DNA from 2 places in the Mycolicibacterium mageritense genome. Region 2 is predicted to be linked to the other one. Evidence: riboswitches for the same ligand, from Rfam matches in the RefSeq annotation. Region 2 holds a riboswitch; the other holds the start of a gene.
The links. A riboswitch is a leader RNA that binds a small molecule or an ion and turns the genes downstream of it on or off. The one in region 2 is predicted to bind glycine.
Positions count from the first base shown of each region.

Region 1: linked by a shared signal. The riboswitch ahead of cycA (D-serine/D-alanine/glycine transporter) and the one ahead of gcvP (aminomethyl-transferring glycine dehydrogenase) in region 2 are both predicted to bind glycine.

Region 1 covers NZ_AP022567.1:6,759,339-6,763,510, forward strand. The annotation lists gene G6N67_RS32590 (MFS transporter) at 1-1,221, shown strand, start outside; gene speB (agmatinase) at 1,266-2,297, shown strand; glycine riboswitch at 2,386-2,483, shown strand; gene cycA (D-serine/D-alanine/glycine transporter) at 2,650-4,116, shown strand; gene G6N67_RS32605 (nitroreductase family deazaflavin-dependent oxidoreductase) at 4,136-4,172, shown strand, end outside.
Region 2 covers NZ_AP022567.1:1,390,478-1,394,649, forward strand. The annotation lists gene gcvP (aminomethyl-transferring glycine dehydrogenase) at 1-2,335, opposite strand, end outside; glycine riboswitch at 2,389-2,489, opposite strand; gene G6N67_RS06855 (hypothetical protein) at 2,782-2,955, opposite strand; gene G6N67_RS06860 (Abi-alpha family protein) at 3,082-3,918, shown strand; gene G6N67_RS06865 (DUF445 domain-containing protein) at 4,002-4,172, shown strand, end outside.

The DNA of each region.
Region 1 (4,172 bases), 2.6 Mb from region 2:
AACCTGTCGGCGACCGAGATCGGTCTCGTCGGTGCGGCCAGCCTCGTCGGGATCTTCGTGGGCGGCGGCGTGTTCGGGTATGTCACCGACAAGGTCGGCCGGCACCTCATGTACATCGCCGACCTGATCGCGCTCGCCGTGTTCTCCATCCTCTCGGCGTTCGCCGCGGAAGCCTGGCAACTCATCGTGCTGCGTTTCCTGCTCGGCGTCGCGATCGGCGCCGACTACCCCATCGCCACATCACTGCTGGCCGAGTTCCTGCCGAAGAAACACCGCGGCAGGCTCCTCGGCGCGATGTTCGTCGTATGGGCGGTGGGGGCGGCGGCCGCCTACGTCGTGGGTTTCCTGTTGCGGGACTTCGGCCCCGACGCGTGGCGGCTGCTGCTGGCCAGCCCGGCCGTGTTCGCCGTCATCACGTTGCTGGCGCGGATGGGGACGCCCGAATCGCCGCGCTGGCTGTTGAGCAAGGGGCGCGTGGCCGAGGCCGACGCCGCGATCAAACAGGCCTTCGGCCCTCGGTTCGGAGTTGCCGACCTGGACGACAGCGACGGGCAGACGGCCCGAACCACGTCGTTCACACAGGTTTTCAAACGTCCCTGCCTCAATCGCACCATCTTCGTCGCGGTGTTCTGGACAGCTCAGGTGATACCGCTCTTCGCGGTGTACACATTTGCGCCCGACCTGTTGGCGTCCTTCGGCCTCGAGGGCGACGCCAATCTGTACGGTGGATCGCTTTTGATCTCACTGCTGTTCGTGGTCGGCGGAATCCCGGGGTTGTATCTGGTCGAGCGGATCGGCAGGCGGGCCTTGCTGATCGGATCCTTCGCCGTGATCGCCGTGGCCCTCGCCATCCCGGCTCTCATCCCGGGGATTCCCCCGATCGTGTTCTTCCTCGCCCTGGCCGTGTACGCAGTGGCTTCGGGTGGGTCGAGCTTTCTCGAGATCGTCTACCCGAACGAGCTTTTCCCGACGGAGGTGCGGGCGACCGCTGTCGGCGTCGGGACCGCGGTGAGCCGTATCGGCTCCGCGGGTGGCACGTACCTGATGCCGCTGGCCCTGACCGCGCTCGGCGCCGGAGGTGCGCTCGGAGTCGGCGCCGCAGTCACCGCCGTCGGGTTGGTCGTGGCGATCTTCATGGCCCCCGAGACCCGCGGCGTCGCACTGTCCGAGAGTGCGGGCTCGGCCGACACCGCGGCCGGCGAACAGCTGCCCGCGTCCTGATCCCTCCCCTACCCACCTTCGATCGACCGAAAGACAGGAAACCAGTGAGCATTCGACCGACCCCTGCCCCCGTCGACGCGAGCACCGGCCTCGTCGGGGCGGTTCCCGCCACCGAGGTACCCCGCTACGCGGGCAAGGCCACGTTTGCGCGTATCGCCGACATCCACGAGGTGAGCGACTACGACATCGCGATCCTGGGTGTGCCGTTCGACGGTGGCACCTCCTACCGGCCGGGTGCCAGGTTCGGGCCCCTCGCGGTGCGGCAGGCGGCCCGTACCATCCGCCCGGGGTATCACGTCGAACTCGGGGTCGCACCGTTGCAGACCGTCCAGGTCGTCGACGCGGGCGATGTCGCGGTCACGCCGTACGACATCGCCGCCGCGTGCCGGCAGATCCAGGGCCACACCGCCGAAGTGCTCGGCCACCGCGACCGGCGCATCGTGGCGATCGGCGGCGACCACACGATCGCGCTGCCGAATCTGCGTGCGCTGCATGCCAAGTACGGGCCGGTGGCACTCGTGCACTTCGATGCCCACCTCGACACGTGGGACACGTACTTCAACGCGCCGGTCACGCACGGAACGATCTTCCGCCGGGCATTCGAGGAGGGCTTGCTGATCGAAGACCACTCGATCCATGTGGGCATCCGCGGCCCGATCTACGACCAACTCGACCTGCGCAACGACGCCGACATGGGCTTCAAGATCATCCGCGCGGGTGACCTGGACACGATGGGCACTGACGCCGCAGTGGACATCGTTCAGCGGCGCGTCGGTGACATGCCGGTGTACCTGTCGATCGACATCGATGTGCTCGACCCGGCATTCGCGCCCGGCACCGGCACACCCGAAGCCGGCGGTTTCACGTCCCGCGAACTGCTGCGCATGCTGCGCAAGCTACGCGGCCTGAACATCGTCGGCGCCGACGTGGTCGAGGTCGCCCCGGCCTACGACCATGCCGAGATCACCTCCGTGGCCGCGGCGACCATCGTGTTCGACCTCGTGTCGTTGATGGTTGCCGACCGGGCCGAAGCGGCGCAACCGCGTGCGGATCGCGCCGCGATCGCCCAGTCCTGACGGGGGGACGTGCGCAATCCAGGTTCGGCTGCTAACGTGACGCGCGGCACACTTCCGAACGGGAGTGGCCGACAACTCAAAACGCCGTTGAGTCGCAGCGGGAGAGCCCCGTCGCATCCAGTCGACGGGCGCCGCAGGAGCAACTCCTCCCAGGAATCTCTCAGGCACCGGTACCGCCGCGACTAGGCACCTCTGGAAAGCAGTCGACGTCAAGTCGGCTCACCGAAGGGGCAAGCGCACCGTCACGAGACCACTCGGCGACGGTGCGTGAAAACTCTCAGGTCCAATCGACAGAGTGGGGAGGCGCCCGCAGCCCGCGCTCTCCACCGCGCCTGAGATCCTTGAGGTTGTTATGACCCAATCCAATGACCTGACCGCTGCTTCAGCGGACTCGACACCCCCGTCCGGCGAGGAAAAGCACCTCTCCCGGCAGCTCGCCAACCGGCACATTCAGCTGATCGCGATCGGCGGCGCAATCGGCACCGGACTCTTCATGGGCTCGGGCAAGACGATCTCACTCGCCGGCCCCTCGGTGATCTTCGTGTACATGATCATCGGCTTCATGCTGTTCTTCGTGATGCGGGCGATGGGCGAATTGTTGTTGTCCAACCTGCATTACAAGTCGTTCGCCGATTTCGCCGCCGACCTGCTCGGACCATGGGCCGGGTTCTTCACCGGCTGGACCTATTGGTTCTGCTGGATCGTGACCGGGGTCGCCGACGTCGTCGCGATCTCCGGCTACGTGCACTACTGGTGGGGCGGCCTGCCCTTGTGGATTCCCGCGCTGGCCACCGTGGTACTGCTGATCACGCTGAACCTGCCCACTGTGAAGGCTTTCGGCGAAACCGAGTTCTGGTTCGCGCTCATCAAGATCGTCGCGATCGTGGCACTCATCGTGGTGGGCCTGGTGATGGTGCTCAACCACTTCGAGTCCCCCAACGGCGCCCAGGCCAGTTTCGCGAACCTGTGGAACGACGGCGGCTTCTTCCCCACGGGCATCATGGGATTCGTCGCGGGCTTCCAGATCGCGACGTTCGCGTTCGTCGGTATCGAGCTGGTCGGCACCACCGCAGCCGAGGCCAAGAACCCGGAGACCAACCTCCCCAAGGCCATCAACTCCATCCCGGTCCGCGTGATGTTGTTCTACGTGGTGGCCCTGGCAGTGATCATCATGGTGACGCCGTGGCGCGAAATCAGTGCCGACAACAGTCCTTTCGTGGCCATGTTCAGCCTTGCCGGGCTCGGGATCGCGGCGTCGGTGGTCAACTTCGTCGTGTTGACCTCGGCAGCCTCTTCGGCGAACTCCGGCATCTACTCGACCTCGCGCATGGTTTACGGCCTGGCCCAGGAGGGCGACGCACCCAGCCGGTTCGGCAAGCTCACGTCGCGTCGGGTGCCCGCCAACGCCCTGTTCCTGTCGGGGGTGTTCCTGCTCGCCGGTGTGGTCATGGTGGTGGTCGGCGACTCCATCATCGAGGCGTTCACGATCGTCACGACCATCTCGTCGCTGTGCTTCATGTTCGTCTGGACGATCATCCTCAGCAGCTACATCGTCTACCGCAAGCGCCGGCCGGAGCTGCACGAGGCGTCGAAGTTCAAGATGCCCGGCGGTATCGCGATGTGCTACGTCGTCCTCGCGTTCTTCGTGTTCCTGGTCTGGGCCTTCACCCAGAAGGCCGACACCCTGCACGCGCTGCTGGTCACCCCGGTGTGGTTCGCGGTGCTCGGGATCGCGTGGCTGATCCTGCGGCGCCGGCCGGGTCACCTGGCCCGTGAAGCCGCGTTCCGTGCCGATCTGGAGTCGACGGATTCCGACTGACACTCGGTAAGGTGACGCCATGGTCGACTTCGGGGATCTGAAGCGGCGCATCGTGC
Region 2 (4,172 bases):
CGCCGGTGTAGAGCACGGGGTAGTACGGGGACAGCGACGTCGCGACGTAGTTGGCTGCCAGCACTGCGGCCTTGGTGGCCGCGGTCAACCCGTCGGGCCCCATGAGCGCCAGGTACGCCCAGGTGATCGGCAGGATGCCGGCCGATCCGTAGTTGGCCGCCGAGACCGGGGCCGGACCGTCCTGCAGCGGATCACCCGGCAGGAACGGCGCCAGATGCGCGCGGACCGCGACGGGCCCGACGCCTGGGCCGCCACCGCCGTGCGGAATGCAGAACGTCTTGTGCAGGTTGAGGTGCGAGACATCGCCACCGAACTCACCGGGTTTGGCCAGGCCCACAAGGGCGTTCAGGTTGGCACCGTCGACGTAGACCTGCCCGCCCACAGCGTGGACCAGGTCGCACACCGTGCGGACGTCGGTTTCGTAGACACCGTGGGTCGACGGGTAGGTGAGCATGATCGCCGCGACCTTGCCGTCGTGGTCGGCCAGTTTGGCCCGCAGGTCGTCGAGATCGATGTTCCCGTTGGCTGCGGTCTTGACCACGACGACGCGCATGCCTGCCAAGACCGCCGACGCCGCGTTGGTGCCGTGCGCGGATTGCGGGATGAGGCACACGTCGCGGTGGTCGTCGCCGCGTGACCGGTGGTAGGCGTTGATGGCCAGCAGGCCCGCGAGCTCACCCTGGGATCCGGCGTTGGGCTGCAGGGAAACCCGGTCGTAGCCGGTGATCTCGGCCAACCACGTCTCGAGATTGCCGATCAGCTCGAGGTAGCCCGCGGTCTGTTCGGCGGGCGCGTACGGGTGGATGCCCGCGAATTCGGGCCAGCTGATCGGTTCCATCTCGGCGGCCGCATTGAGTTTCATGGTGCAGGATCCGAGCGGGATCATGGTGCGGTCCAGCGCCAGATCCTTGTCGGAGAGCTCCCGCAGGAATCGCAGCATCGCCGTTTCCGAGCGGTGCTCGTGGAACACGGGGTGCGTGAGGAATTCCGACGTGCGCAGGAGCTCGGCAGGCAACACAGAGGAGCCGGTGCCGGGTGTCGCGCCGAAAACCGCGAGCACACGCCGGATCACGTCGTCGGTTGTGCATTCGTCGCACGCGATGCCGACGTGGTCGGCGTCGACCAGCCGCAGGTTGATGCCCGCCCGCTCGGCGGCCGCGACGATCTCGCGGGCCCGGCCCGGCACCTGCACCAGCACGGTGTCGAAGAACCGCTCGTGTACGACGGTGTGGCCGGCCTGCCGTAGACCGGCCGCGAGCGATACGGCGTGACGGTGGACGCGGGTTGCGATGGCGCGCAATCCTTCCGGGCCGTGGTATGCCGCGTACATGGCGGCGACGTTGGCCAGCAGAGCCTGGGCGGTGCAGATGTTGCTGGTGGCCTTGTCCCGGCGGATGTGTTGTTCGCGGGTCTGCAGCGCCAGCCGGTAGGCCGGCTTGCCGTCCACGTCGACCGACACCCCGACCAGCCGGCCGGGCAGCATGCGCTCCAATCCGGACCGGACGGCCAGGTACCCGGCGTGCGGGCCGCCGAAGAACAGCGGAACCCCGAACCTCTGGGCCGAGCCCACCGCGATGTCGGCGCCCTGCTCGCCGGGCGCGGCAATCAAGGTCAGCGCCAGCAGATCGGCCGCGACCGTGGTGAGCGCACCGCGGTCACGGGCCGCGGCGATCACCGGCGCGAGGTTCCGCACGGCACCACTGGCACCCGGGGACTGGAAAACCACGCCGAAGGCGTCACCGTCGGGCAATCCGTCGGTGAGGTCGGCGACCACCACGTCGATGCCGACGGCTTCGGCCCGCCCACGCACCACCGCAAGCGTCTGCGGCAGGCAATCCGTATCCAGCACAACGCGTTCGGACTTCACGGTCTTGTTGGCCCGCCGCATCAGCAGCACGGCCTCCATGACCGCGGTGGCCTCGTCCAGCAGGGAGGCACCGGCCACGGGTAGTGCGGTGAGATCGGCGACGAGCGTCTGGAACGTCAGCAGCGCTTCGAGCCTGCCCTGTGAGATCTCGGGCTGGTACGGCGTGTAGGCGGTGTACCAGGCCGGCGATTCCAGCATGTTGCGCCGCAGCACGGCCGGGGTGACGGTGTCGTGATACCCCAGACCGATCATCTGGATCCGCGGCTGGTTGCGATCGGCCAGCTCGCGCAGGGCCGCGAGCACGTGCTGTTCGGACCGCGCGGCAGGCAGGCGCAGGCCGTCTGAGCAGCGGATCTGCTGCGGCACCGCGCTGTCGATCAATTCGTCGATTGAGCCGTATCCGAGCGCATCCAGCATGTGCTGCTGAGCGCTGCCGTCAGGACCGATGTGACGATCGGGGAAATCCATGAGGTGACTCCGGTTTCGGGCATCGCAGTTACGCGATGCGTCGGGTGGTGACACCTCCCCGCTCTGTCCTGAAACCTGAGAGTTTTAGCGCGCTGCGCTGTTCCCCTTCGGTAAGCGTGACCGGTGGGTCGCGCTGTTCTCCAGAGTTGCCTCGACACTGCGGTATTGGGCCTGAGAGATTCCCGGGGAGGGACTTGCTCCTACGGCACCTCCGAAATCGGAGGTTCTCCCACAGTGCGTCGTCGACGTATTGAGTTGTGTGATGCATGCTACTCGACTACCCGGCGGTTACCGCAACCCCACCGTCGACGGGCAAGCCCGGCTTCGCTGTCGCAACTATGCGCGACACGATGTCGAAAACCACCGTTGCCGCTGCTACGCAAGTGATTTCGGCGTGGTCGTGCGCAGTCGGACCCGCAGTTCGGTGCGGCCGAAGAAGCCACCGATCAGGCCCGGCCGGCGCGTTCGAGGTCGGCCTGGACCGAGTGCGCGCGCCGGATCAGCATGACCGCCTCGTCCAGGTCTGCCGCGTCCTCGGAGTACAGGTGGGTGTCACCGAGCCAGCGCGGCGGTGTCGGCGTGGTCGGCAGCCTCCGGGCCGTGACCGGCAGGCAGAGCACGCTGCAGCGAACAGACCGGTGTGGCCATCCCGTCATCCACCGGGGACTTGGGCGCCGCACCGGGTGACCAGGTACGGTGCCCACATCTCGGACACACCCGGTAGGTGGGGAGGCGATCGGTCAGCGATGTCACAGGAACTGTCGAAGAAGGGTCCGGACGACAAGGACGACCACGTGGGCGATGAGGTTCCGGTACGTCGCAAGGACATGCAGCGCCGGGCCTTCAAGCTCGCCACACCGGTCGGCGAGATCGCCATCGCGATCCGCACCCCGCGCAACCAGCGCCCGCTGCTGCCCAAGCGGTTCGACCCGTTCGGCATCGCCGACCGTGCGCTCGACGCCGCGAAGACCGGGGTCAAACTGGCCGTCTGGGGCGAGGAGCAGTTGGCCACGCTGGTGAAGAACCGGCTCGAAGCCATCGACTCGGGTCCGCAGCCGGTGCCGCTGGCCACCCCCGAGGAGCCGACGGCCGAATCGCTCAACTCCAAGATGGACCGGCTTCTCGACCGTGCCCTGGACCAGAGCACGGTCGGCAGCCAGGTCGAGTTGTACCACCGGCTGCTCGACCAGCTGGTGGCCGACGAGGCCCGGATCATCGGTGCGCTCTCCGAGGGCGCGACTTCGCCACTGGTCAACGTCCACACCTGGACGCGATCCCGCACCCCAGGTCAGGCCGTACTGGAGAACGCATGTCTGATCGGCCGCACGGCCAACGTGGCTTTGCCCAATATGGTCCCGCAGTACGTCGGCCATCTGCTATCACTGGGATTGGTTGAGACCGGTCCGGAGGATCCGTCACAGAAGGCGGACTACGAGGTGCTCATGGCCGAGCCCATGGTGTTGCGGGCGGTCAAGAACGCATCGCGTGGGCCCCTCACCGCACGGGTGGAGAAGCTGACCCTGTCCCTTTCGGGTCTGGGTCGTGGCTTGTGGGAGGCCGCGGTGAAACAGGACGGTTCGTGACCGCCAGCGAGACGATTCTCGCTATCCAGACGTGGCAGGAGATCCAGGCCGATTTCAGTGTCAACTGGCTGATCTACCTGTCCATGCCCTTTGTCGCCGCCTTCGTCGGGTGGAGCACCAAGATCGTCGCGCTGGAGATGCTCTACCGGCCGATGGAGTTCAAGGGCATCGGGCCGTTCGGCTGGCAGGGCATCGTGCCCCGCCGCGCAGGCAAGGTGGGCTCGAAGACCATCGAACTGCTCACCCAGAAGCTG